Regions from separate parts of the Sodalis sp. RH21 genome, predicted to be linked through region 2. Evidence: predicted binding sites of a transcription regulator. Region 2 holds the regulator's gene; each other region holds the start of a gene.

Region 1 (3,169 bases), 460 kb from region 2:
GACATATTTCCGGTCGGTCAGATTATTGACATTCAACTGCACATACGCCCCCTTCAGTTCAGGGCCCCAGGCCGCCAGGTCCGCGCGCGCCGACAGATCCAGCAGCGTTACCGAGGGCACGCGCCGCGTGTTTTCATTATCCGCCCACTGCTTGCCGATATAGCGCACCCCGCCGCCCAGATTGATACCATAATCCGCCCGATATTGCGCCCACAGCGACGCCATGTGATCGGGGGTAATATAGGGCGTATTGCCGTTATTGCCGTCGATGGCATCCTTAAAGCGCAAATGGTTGTAAGTGTACCCGGCGATGCCGGTCAGACGATCGGTAAGCTGGGTGCGGGCTTCCAGCTCTACGCCCCGGGACTGCACTTTACCCGCCGGCTCATAATAGCTGCCCTGCACAATGCGGTTGGCCACATTCTTTTGCGTCAGGTCGTAAACCGCGGCGGTATATAGAGAGGATGTGCCCGGCGGCTGGTATTTCAGCCCCAGTTCATACTGTTCGCTGGTGGTGGGTTTGAGCAGGTTGCCGTCGGCCCCCGACAGCGCCTGGGGGGTAATGGCCTGGCTGTAGCTGGCGTAAGGCGAAATGCCGCTGTCAAAGGCATACAGCAGCGAGCCGCGTCCGCTGACATGGTCATCCTGGCGCCGGTAAGTCGTATCGCTATCGAGCAGGGAATTTTTGGCCACGATGCGATCGTAGCGACCGGAAACGTCCAAATGCCACTTATCCAGCACCATCTCATCCTGCAGATAGACCCCGCTTTGATAGTAGCGGCGCTTCGCATTGACCCGGGTGATCCCCGGCTGGGTCAGGGCATAATCCGTGTACAGCTGCGGCCCGCCGCTGACGCCGGTAAACGGATTAAGTTGGGTAGCGTAGGCGCTGTCGTCCCAAAGATCGTTAGTATATTCATGATATTCCCCACCCAGTACGACCTTGTGCCGTACGGCGCCGGTGGCGAAATCCGCCGCCAGCTGGTTATCGATGGCGTAGGCGGCCAGGGAAGAAAATTCACCGCTGTAATAGCGGTTAAGGGCGCTGCGGTCGGTGTTCCAGCCAATCTGGTAAACCTGCTGCTGGTCGACATTGGCATGGGTATAGCTGGCGTTGGAGCGGAAAGACCAGACCTCGTTGAATTGGTGATCAAATTCATAACTGTAGATTTGCTGGCGGCGTTTGAATTCATTGCGGCTGCTTTCGCCGTCAAAGAAGCTCCGGCCCAGCTTGGGCCCGCTGCTGGCATACAGGCTGCCGTCCGCCGGCACCGCGCTGTGATAACCCCCCGAGGGATCTTTTTGCAGATAGGCTCTTAGCAACAGCGAAGTATTTTCATCCGGCTGCCACAGCAGCGACGGCGCGATGGCATACCGCTCCTCGCGCTGGTGATCGTACATGGTATCGCTATTGCGGGTGATGCCGGTCAGGCGGAACGCCCATTGGTCGTTAAGGGCATCGGTATAATCGAACGCCGCGCCGGAAGTGGCATTATTGCCGGCGAGCAGTTTGACATGCCCTTCGCTGGCGAACTGCGGGCGCTTGGAGGTCATCATGACCAGGCCCCCGGGAATGGTTTGGCCATACAGCGCCGATGAAGGCCCGCGAATCACATCGATTCGCTCCAAAAACCAGGGGTCGATTTGCAAATTGTTATAACTGCCGCCGTCGCTCATCAGCCGCAGGCCGTCAAGGAAGGTGTTGGTGGTATCGCCGCCGTGAAAACCGCGCAGGGAAACGGTCTCATAACGCGTGGCCCCGCCGGCGAAATTGGTGAATACCCCGGGGGTATAATTCAGGGCGCTATTCACCGTCAATGCGCCCTGATCGTCCATTTGGCGGCGGGTGATCACCGACACGGACTGGCCGGTGGTTATCAGCGGTTTGTCGGTTTTCGTCGCCCCGCGGCTGGTTTGCGCCATGTACCCCCGGGTCGGGGCGTCGGCAGTATCCGCGGGCCCGGCGGCGGTAACGACCAGGGTATCGTCAGCGTAGGTGAACAACGGTGCCATAAACGCCAGAGAACAAAGCAGAGTGGAACGCTTTAAGCTAAAAACCCTTCTCATTTTATCTTTCCATTGACCAATAATGATAACATCCCACCGCCAGAAAAAACCTCGCCTTGCCAGCGGGGAATGATGGATGAACGGTTACAAATGCTAACAAAGTTGAAACGAAATGAGAATTATTATCTTTCTTAATTAACACACTAGCGGTGATTTATCGGTAAGATTAACCGGGGATTTTTTGGGGAATAGCGCTGACGGCGCCGTTGGCGGAAGGGATGCGCTTGCCCGCGAAGGAAGATAGCTGACGCCGGAGGTTGAACTGCCGCCAATCGCCGGACCGGCAACGGCGCTATCGCCGGGACGAATGGCGCCTAATCAATATTCCGCCCTGCGTTACGGGCGCCGGAGAGTTTACGGGCGCTATGTAATTGCAGCACCGCGACGGCAAAATCGTCATCGATGGTGTAGAAATAGCATTCCGGCACATCAAGGATTTTGGCGAATGCGCAGCAGGTTTCGAAGTTGGGACGGTAAATCCCATTTTCATACTGACTGATTCTGGAACGGGCGGTGGACTCATCGATACCTGCCATGACCGCCAGTTTCTCCTGTGTCAGTTTAGCCCGATGCCGGGCCTCTTTCAGGCGTTTTGGAATCATCATAATATATAAGTAATGTTAACTTGATTATCTGTTTAGCATCACTTAACATCACGGTTGTTTAGAATTGCTAAACACAGAAAAGAACAGTATCGACATCAGGGTTAGGGCCGGCATTTGCTGGCCCGATTTGGTTGCCTGCGTAATGTCATCATAACCAAGGCAAATTTTTCAGCTCCCGCGCATATTTCTCCAAATTTAAGAATTTTACCCACCATTTCCGCTCATTTCACGGCAAGGTGTCGTTTGATGGTTTTAGCCCATGGCGGGTTAACGCCTTATCAACCTGTCTATCCTGCGTACGTATTTCGCTCCCCCTCCCCCGCTGCCTGCGCCAAAAAAAAAGCACAAAAAATCCACGGCCGGCACGCCTTTTTAAAGGCAAACACCGCACTTGGTAATTTTGAACGGCCCGTCACAATGACCGGCGCCGATGGGGGCCATGATCGGATCGAAAACAAAGGAGGCGACGATGTATATTGAAGATATCGAAGTCATAA
Region 2 (3,169 bases):
GGCGGAGCGGCAAAATCTGTCGCGCAGCGAACTGATAGAATTGATTTTACTGGCCGAGCTGGAGCGGCAGCAAAATGCGGCCAAGGGGGGGCAATGACCCCATAGCACCCTTACGCCGCCGGCTGATTCAAGGCTTGCGGCCGCGGGGAGTCTGAATTTGAGACAAAACCCCGGCGGAACGAGTTTCTCCCGCTGTTATGGTCTGCTATTATTGCCCCAGAACCCGAACGAACCGATTGCAGAACATATCCTTAATATTTAAGAGGTTTTCAAATTCATGGCAACTGTAGGCATTTTTTTTGGCAGTGATACCGGCAATACCGAAAATATTGCCAAAATGATCCAAAAGCAACTTGGCGCGGATGTTGCCGAAGTTCATGACATTGCCAAAAGCAGTAAAGAAGACCTGGCGCAGTTCAATACTCTGCTACTGGGTATCCCGACGTGGTATTATGGCGAAGCGCAATGTGATTGGGATGACTTTTTCCCTACCCTGGAAGAGATTGATTTCACTGGCAAAACCGTGGCCCTGTTCGGCTGTGGCGACCAGGAGGATTACGCGGAATATTTTTGTGACGCCATGGGCACCATCCGCGATATCATCGAACCGAACGGCGCGACCATTATCGGCCATTGGCCTACCGCCGGTTACCATTTCGAAGCCTCGAAAGGGCTGGCCGACGACAATCATTTCATCGGCCTGGCCATCGATGAAGATCGCCAACCTGAACTGACCAATGCTCGGGTCGACGGCTGGGTAAAACAGATCAGCGCCGAGCTGAACCTGGGCTGATTCACCGGCTGCCCCGGCAACCACCACGGGCCGTCAGCCGTTATGGCGGCCCGTCGGCCTTGCCGATAAGTTATTCCTGTCGAATTAATAGATACAAGTTTTTAACTTTTAGCCACAAAGCGGTACAATAGCGCAGCGGTTTCACCCTTTTGGTCAAAATGTTGCAGAATGTGCCCTACGAAAAGGGCTATAGTTGTTAACAGGGTGCGGTTTTCATTTTGGACAGGCAGTCCTATAATGAGACGGCGTCACATTTTTCGGGCCGACCGATGTTATAGGCTACATTTGCCTACAATCAGATTTTCAAAGTAACAGGACTATACCCGCATGACTGACAATAATATTGCATTGAAGAAGGCCGGCCTGAAAGTCACCCTTCCCAGACTGAAGATTCTGGAAGTGTTGCAAGATCCGGAATGCCATCACGTCAGTGCGGAGGATCTCTACAAAAAACTGATCGATATGGGCGAGGAGATCGGTTTAGCCACCGTGTACCGGGTACTGAACCAGTTTGACGATGCCGGCATCGTCACCCGCCATAATTTCGAAGGCGGCAAATCGGTTTTTGAACTGACCCAGCAGTATCATCACGATCATCTGATCTGCCTGGATTGCGGCAAAGTGATTGAGTTTCGCGATGAATTTATCGAAGCGCGCCAGCGCGATATCGCCAAAAAACACAATATCAAACTTACCAACCACAGTTTATATCTTTACGGACATTGTGAAGTCGGCAACTGCCGTGAAGACGAAACCCTGCACGACCATAGCGATATGCTTAACGGCGTGAAGGAATAACCCGGGCGTTTCCACCGTAGCCACGTTCCCAGTGGCCAGGCATAAAAAAAACGCTGCCGAAGCAGCGTTGATATCAATTCGCGGCGGCGTCCTCAGACGGCGGTTTTGGTCCAGGTGTCCCGCAGGCCGACGGTGCGGTTAAACACCGGTTTTTCCCGGCTGAAGTAGCGGGTGTCGGCGCAGAAGTAACCTTCGCGTTCAAATTGGAACGGATGGCCGATCTGGGCGTCCAGCACGCTTGCCTCCACGATACCTTGCTTGATCACCAGCGATTCCGGATTAAGCGCCGACAGAAAATCTTCCGCCGCGGCGGGATTCGCCTCGCTGAACAAACGATCGTATAAGCGGAACTCCGCGGCGACGCCGCGGGTAGCCGATACCCAATGGATAACCCCTTTCACCTTGCGCCCATCCGCCGGATCTTTACTTAACGTGTCCGGATCATAAGTGCAATACAAAGCGGTGATTTCACCCTCTTCATCTTTTTGCACGCGTTCGGCCTTGATCACATAGGCATTGCGCAGCCGTACTTCTTTGCCCAGCACCAGCCGCTTGTACTGCTTATTGGCTTCCTCGCGAAAATCCGCCCGATCGATATAAATCTCGCGGCCAAACGCCACCTGGCGATGACCCATTTCCGGTTTATTGGGATGGGTTGGCATGGTCACGGTCTCTTCGTGCCCGACGGGCAGATTTTCGATAATCACCTTGACCGGGTCGATAACCGCCATGGCGCGCGGGGCGCTTTCGTTCAAATCTTCGCGGATACAGGCTTCCAGAGCGGCGATTTCCACGTTGTTATCCTGCTTGGTCACGCCGATGCGACGGCAGAATTCGCGGATCGAGGCGGCGGTATATCCACGGCGGCGCAGGCCGGAAATAGTCGGCATGCGCGGGTCATCCCATCCCTCGACAATATTTTCCGCCACCAACTGGGTCAGCTTGCGCTTGGACATAATGGCGTATTCAAGATTCAGACGCGAAAACTCATATTGGCGCGGGTGGCAGCCAATACTGATGTTATCCAGCACCCAATCATATAAGCGGCGGTTATCCTGGAACTCCAGGGTGCACAGCGAATGGGTAATCCCTTCCAGGGCATCGGAGATGCAGTGGGTAAAATCATACATCGGATAGATGCACCATTTGGTGCCGGTCTGGTGGTGTTCGGCGAACTTGATGCGGTACAGCACCGGGTCGCGCATTACCATAAAGGAGGACGCCATATCGATTTTGGCGCGCAGGCAGGCCGAACCTTCGGCAAACCCACCGTTGCGCATGATGGCGAACAGTGCCAGGTTGTCTTCCACCGGACGATCGCGGAACGGGCTGTTTCTGCCCGGCGAAGTCAGGTTGCCGCGATATTCGCGAATAGCGTCGGGGGACAGCTCGTCCACATAGGCCAGCCCTTTTTTGATCAGCTCCACGGCGTAGTCATGCAACTGGTCAAAATAATCCGATGAATAATGAATATCGCCGCTCCACTCGAACCCCAGCCACTTGACGTCCTGCTTGATCGAATCAACGAATTCGATATCTTCTTTCGCCGGATTGGTATCATCAAAACGCAGGTTGCAC
Region 3 (3,169 bases), 910 kb from region 2:
GTTGGTGCGCAATAAATACCCTTCGCTTGATTGGTACAGATTAGGCGCCTTGAATACCCGGGCGATGCCCGCCTTGAGCTTGAAAAATTCGCCGAGCTCCTGGGACATATTCAGGCTGGGGCTCCAGTTGGCGCCGAATTTGCTGTGATAATCGAAACGCAGGCCGGGAATCAGGTCGGTGCCTGGCAGGGCTTCGATATTATCTTCAAAATAGAGCGCGCTTAATTCCGCGCTGTTTTTACTGCTGCGCAGCGCGGGATTGCCCGACACGCCGCCGATGTTCGCATTGGCCTGGCTGGTGGCGCGCATCGATGCCGGGTCGTTCAGCTCTTCGCGGTTCCATTCGGCGCCCAAGGTGGCGGTTTGATCCACCAGCAGCTTAAGCGGGATATTCAGCTCCGTATTGGCTTTGTAGTTCTCCAGCCGGCTGGTGGAGAAGGTGTCGCTATTGATCATGCCCTCGACGCGTCCCGTCGATCCCTCCATCAGGCGCGTATTATTGGTTTTTTCATAATAGAGGCCGGTGCGGGACTGGCCCCAGTCCCAGACGCCGTTATGGGTCACGCCATAATTCTGGCGGTACATGCGGTTGGTTTCCTGGCCGTACAGGGTCGGCACCAGGGTGCTGATATTGCCGTTGCTGTACTGGGTGTCGCCGGTGTAGATATTGCCCTGGCGGCTGTAGCCGTATTCGAAGTCCATGCTTTGCCGGGGATCGATTTTCCATGACAGCAGCGTGTTGATGTCCTTGTTGCGCACCCCTTCGCGGCCGGCGGCATAGGAGCCGTTCTGCTGGGTATTGATATCGGGGCTATCGGCGTCGGTTTTATTGATATTGCCGTACAATCGCATGGTCAGCACATCGTCGATCAGCGGACCGCTCAGGCTGAAGTTGGCCCGTTTGGTGGCGCCCTCTTTATCATCCTCCGGCTGGTTGGTATACAGGGATAACGACCCGTGCCAATCGTTGGTCGGCCGCTTGGTAATAATATTCACCACGCCGCCCGCGGCGCCGGAACCGTAGCGCGCGGCCGCCGGCCCTCTCAGCACTTCGATACGCTCGACCATCTCCACCGGCACCCAGTTGCTGTCGCCGCGGGTATCGCGCTCCCCGCGCCAGCTATAGCGTACCGCATTGCGCGAGGTGACCGGCTTGCCGTCTATCAGGATCAGCGTATTTTCCGGCCCCATGCCGCGGATATCGATTTGGCGGTTGTTGCCGCGGCTGCCCGAGGCGCTGTTGCCGGTCAAGTTGACGCCCGGCATTTTGCGGATGATATCCGACAGGTCATTTACCGGCGGCGCTTTTTTGATATCGTCCGCGGTAATAATGGATACGCCGGGCTGTTGTTTCAGTTCCTCTTCGGCGGTGGCCTTGACGACCATCACGTCCTCGCCGTCGGTTTCCCCCGTCGTTTCGGCGCCGGCGCCGCTGCTGAAAATGGCGGTTAATAAAAAGGCGATCGGTCCCATAGTGAAATTTTTAGTTACACACATTTATTATAATCCTATTGCAATTTACATTTTCTTTAGAGAATACGAATAGTAATAAGAATCGTTATCATTGTATACAAATGCGGGAATTCTTCACATTTTCTCCTTAATGTGAAGAACGGTGATTTTTTGAGCATACTATTGCGTGAGGCGGGCAGCGCTTTCTTCGACGGCTTGAATGCGGTATCCAAAGCCGGTTGCCGGACAATATCAGCAGCAATCGGGTAAGTGCCCGCCGCCTGCTACCGCCGCCGCTGGGCAACCAGCAGCGGAAATGCCCCCGGAACGTCCAGTTCCGGGACGGGCAGAATATCGGGAAGGGTCAGGCAGGACGCCGTTGCGCCCTGCCTGGGCTTACTGCAACGCGATACGCATCACATCATCCGGGCTGGTGGCTTCCTGCTGGCGGCTGGAGGCCTGCTTTACGCTGACATACAGCGTTTGGCCGTCCGGCGACAGGGCCAGGCTGTTCGGGTGCACCGGGGTAGCGATGGTGCGCAGCACCTTATAGGTCTTGGCGTCGATCACGCTCACCTGCCCCGCCTGGCGGTGGGTTACGTACACTTCGCTGCGCGCCGGGTTAAACAGCACCGCCAGCGATGCCGGCACGTCGATTTTTGCCAGGATATTACCGTTGCGGGTATCCGCCACCAGCACCTGCGGCTGCTTGGAATCGGTGATAAACGCGCGGTGCGTCGCCGGGTCCAGGCTGAGGTTCAGGAAAAAGTGTTCCGTCGCGGTTTCATCGAGCTTTTTGCGCATCACCACTTTATTGGCGCCGGTGTCGATGGACAGCAGCTCGTTGTCGGCATTGGTCACGTACAGGCGTTTCGCCGCCGCGTCCAGCGCCAGCCCGGTGCCCATTTTGCCGATATCGGCCAGGGTGGCGCGCAGGGTCAGGGTAGCGCCGTCCACCACCCATATCACGCTGGCCTCGCCAAGTCCGGCGATATAAACGGTATTGGTCTCCTGGTCCACCGCCAGCTCACGCGGCGCCAGCGGTTTGACCGTTTCTGAGCGCTGGCGCCCATCCAGCACCAGCCGGCCTTTTACCGCGCCGGTTTTGGCGTCGATGGCGGTGATGGCGCCGTCGACGGTGTTGCCGAAGTATAGGGTATCGGTCTTGGTATTGATGGCGGCGCCAAAGGGTTTGATATCGTTGTGGATAATCTGGGTGATATCAAGCGTGGCCGGGTCGAGGCGATACACCACCCCGCCTTTGTCCAGCTTGCGGCTTTGCGAGGTCGCCAGGTAGAGCGCGTCGCCTTGCGTGCTGTACGCCATCTCGTAAGCGCCTTTGCCGACGGGTTTGCGCAGCGGCTCCTGTGCCGCCCACGCACCCTGGGCCAGGGTAAACAACAGCGCGCCAGCCAGCAGCAGCGCATGCGCCGCGCGTGGTCCCGGTCGTCCGCCGGTGGTCGTTATCACGTCCATAATATCTCCATTTCAATGAATTGATGTTGCCGCCGGACCAGCGCCAGGCAGCCAAAGTGGTTTCACATTGCATCAATAAGCAGCAAGAGCCGGGATGTCATGGCGTCCCGATTTTTATATGAGAATAATAATCATTATTTTTTGAAAAGCACAACGATTTTACCAACCCAATAAGGTTCAAGCCTTTTCACCGCGGCATATAACAATGTTCATCCTTATAATTGATTCGATAAGATCAAAA
Region 4 (3,169 bases), 1.2 Mb from region 2:
CCGACGATCGCGGCCGCCGGATTTTTGACAGCCTGTCCGGTTTATGGACCTGCGGGGCAGGGCATGGCCGTACCGAGATTCAGCAGGCGGTGGCCGGCCAATTGGGCACGCTTGATTACTCTCCCGCGTTCCAGTACGGCCACCCCCTGTCTTTTGTCCTGGCGGATAAAATCGCCGCGCTGCTGCCCGGCACGCTTAATCATGTGTTTTTCACGAATTCAGGTTCCGAATGCGCCGATACGGCGGTGAAAATGGCCCGCGCCTATTGGCGTCTGAAAGGCCTGCCCGCGAAAACCCGGCTGATTGGCCGCGCGCGCGGCTATCATGGAGTGAATGTCGCGGGCACCAGCCTGGGCGGCATCGGCGGCAATCGTAAAATGTATGGGCACCTGATGGATGCGAGCCATCTGGCGCATACTTTGCAAACCCATCTTCCATTTACCCGCGGCATGGCGCCCACCGGCGGCATGACGTTGGCGGATGATCTGCTAAAACAAATCGAGCTTTACGACGCATCGAATATCGCCGCCGTGATTGTCGAACCGATGTCCGGTTCCGCCGGCGTGATCGTGCCGCCGGAAGGTTATCTCCAGCGTCTGCGCGAGATTTGCACCGCTCACGATATATTGCTGATTTTTGACGAAGTGATCACTGGATTTGGCCGGCTGGGGCGTTATTCCGGCGCGGAATATTTCGGCGTCACGCCGGATATCATGAATATCGCCAAACAGATCACCAATGGCGCCATCCCGATGGGCGCGGTGGTGGCCAGCAGCGAGATTTACGATACCTTTATGGGGCAGGATACGCCTGATTCCACCGTGGAATTCCCTCATGGCTACACCTATTCGGCCCATCCGGTGGCCTGCGCCGCCGGCCTGGCTACGCTGGCATTGCTGGAGCGGGAACAACTGGTCGCGCGGTCCGCCGAACTGGCGCCGTATTTTGAACGGTCGATTCATGGTTTGCGCGGTGCCGGACATATTATTGATATCCGCAACTGCGGCCTGGCGGGGGCGATTCAACTGGCGCCCCGGGATGGCAACGCGACTATCCGGCCGATGGAGATCGGGCTGGCGTTATGGCAGGCCGGATTCTATGTACGTTTTGGCGGCGACACTTTGCAGTTCGGCCCGGCGTTTAACACCACGCCTGACGAGCTTGACCGGCTATTTGACGCGGTGGGCGAGTCTATCGCCCAGGTCGCATAGCACGGATAGCGCTCATTTATCGGGCGCGCGGCCGGTTAGCCGCCTAATCTCAGCTGCCTAACCGCGGCAGCGGGTCTTGCGCCGGTTGGCCTGTAATAATGGGCAACTGGGGCAATAAACCGTATCGCTGATTTTGTAACGCAGGCAGCAAAGGCGACGGATCGCTTTGACGCCCCCCTTTTCGTCGTTCACGTACCGCACCGGTTCAAACAGGCGGTTTATCGTACCGTCGGGCTGCGTCTTACTCGATAGCAGCAGGCCGGCGCCGCCGATATCCGCCGCCAGCTCCTGGGCCAAAGTAAAGCCATAAGCGATGCGGATGGCGGCGTTATTCCAGAACATACCCGGTTTAATGGCCGATAAACGGCTCAGGGTCAGGCATACCGGTTGTAAATGCTCTTCCACCAGCGGCTGGAACCGCGCAAAAATATCGGCGTCGGGGCGTATGGCTTCCCCTTGTCCGGCCAGGATAAATTGCTCGGGGACTCCGCCTTCGGCCAAAGTAAAGCGGATAGACCGCGGCGCCGCCGGCAGTTGCCAGCCATGCAGCAAATTAATCTTGGTCCAGGCGGGCAACAGGCGGGCAAAATACCACTGCGACCACATGGAGATCACCGCCGCCGCATCTTCCCCCTTATGCTGGCGTATAAACGGGTCCAGCGCCGCCCGCGCCGTGTCCGGTCGGCATAAATCTTCCGCCGAATACACGCTGCTGCCCGCTGGGGGCGCAAATAAAAAACTGTCGGCGATATCGGCGGCGAGCTTCATAAGCATCCTGTATCCATCAAAAAAATTGATTAAAAACAACGGAAAGACGATACCGCAAGCGAGCGGCTTGCAGTCACTCTCCGAATGGGCATAATAGGCGATCAAAATCAGAATGATAACTATTTATATTTAATATTTATGCGGACTCATGATGCTTATCGCCGACGTCTATTGCAGGCGATGGCCGTTTTGCCCTGGTGGTCCGGCCGCGGTGTCGCGGCCGGCGCCGCGCCCGATTTAGCACGGATTATCGCGCTGGAGTGGCGCCCGGCGGAACTATTAATCGCCCTTGGCGTGATGCCCATCGCCGTTGCCGATGTGCCCAATTACCGCAGTTGGGTGGTGGAACCCGCCCTGGCATCCTCGGTACTGGATGTGGGTTTGCGTAACGAACCCAATATGGAAGCGATGCAACGCCTGCGCCCGTCGCTGATCTTACTCTCCGATGGTTTTGGCCCGGCACCGGAAAGCGTAGCCCCCATCGCCCCCACCATGACGTTTCGTTTTAGCCGCAAGGGCGAACGCCCGCTGGCCGTGGCCCGGCAGGACGTGCAGGACCTGGCGGATCGCCTGGAATTGCCGGGCCGCGCCCAACGGCACTTTGCCGCTATCGACCGGCAGCTGGATCAGACCCGCCGGCGGCTGGCGGCCAAGCCTTATCCCCCGGTCCTGCTGTTTTCCTTTATTGATAGCCGGCGCATTATGGTGATCGGTAAACGCAGCCTGTTCCAGGACGTTATGGATCGGGTGGGCGTGGTAAACGCCTGGGACGGCGATGAAAATATCTGGGGCAGTACGGTAGTGGGGCTGGAGCGGCTGGCGCAGTTTAGCCAGGTACGCGGCATCTGTTTTCACCGCGGCCGGCAGGACCCGCTGTTTGATATCAGCCAATCCACGCTCTGGCATACGCTGCCAATGGTGCGCGAGCGCCAATTGCGCATCGTGCCCGCCGTGTGGTTTTTCGGCGCCACGATTGCCGCCATGCGCTTTTGCCAGCAGTTGGAGCAAGCGCTGGAGTCAGCGGCATGAGCCATCGCGTGCCGGCACTCTCCTTCTGGTTAATCCTGCTGCTGTTTACCCTGGCCTTAACGTTTACCGGGCTGAATTTTATCCGCCAGTTGCCGTTCGGACTCTGGTGGCAGGCCGCCGGTCACCCGCTCACCGCCAATATCGATCGAATGGTATTCCAT

Evidence for each region. Region 2 encodes Fur, which represses iron uptake genes when iron is present. Its sites were predicted from a motif close to ATAATAATGAGAACNACTATCAA; they were not measured.
Region 1: a site for Fur is predicted at 2,180-2,202, ahead of ACL2XP_RS17115 (TonB-dependent siderophore receptor). Genes of this name have one in related genera too.
Region 3: a site for Fur is predicted at 1,543-1,565, ahead of ACL2XP_RS15095 (TonB-dependent siderophore receptor). Genes of this name have one in related genera too.
Region 4: a site for Fur is predicted at 2,086-2,108, ahead of fhuF (siderophore-iron reductase FhuF). Genes of this name have one in related genera too.

What each region holds. Positions count from the first base shown of each region.
Region 1 is NZ_CP178732.1:3,736,709-3,739,877, forward strand. Features, by position in the region: gene ACL2XP_RS17115 (TonB-dependent siderophore receptor) at 1-2,067, opposite strand, end outside; gene ACL2XP_RS17120 (helix-turn-helix transcriptional regulator) at 2,382-2,669, opposite strand; gene ACL2XP_RS17125 (hypothetical protein) at 2,787-3,152, shown strand.
Region 2 is NZ_CP178732.1:4,201,407-4,204,575, forward strand. Features, by position in the region: gene ybfE (LexA regulated protein) at 1-97, shown strand, start outside; gene fldA (flavodoxin FldA) at 278-793, shown strand; gene fur (ferric iron uptake transcriptional regulator) at 1,121-1,591, shown strand; gene glnS (glutamine--tRNA ligase) at 1,684-3,169, opposite strand, start outside.
Region 3 is NZ_CP178732.1:3,291,715-3,294,883, forward strand. Features, by position in the region: gene ACL2XP_RS15095 (TonB-dependent siderophore receptor) at 1-1,497, opposite strand, end outside; gene ACL2XP_RS15100 (YncE family protein) at 1,849-2,928, opposite strand.
Region 4 is NZ_CP178732.1:5,395,467-5,398,635, reverse strand. Features, by position in the region: gene ACL2XP_RS24930 (aspartate aminotransferase family protein) at 1-1,211, shown strand, start outside; gene fhuF (siderophore-iron reductase FhuF) at 1,269-1,979, opposite strand; gene fhuD (Fe(3+)-hydroxamate ABC transporter substrate-binding protein FhuD) at 2,160-3,008, shown strand; gene fhuB (Fe(3+)-hydroxamate ABC transporter permease FhuB) at 3,005-3,169, shown strand, end outside.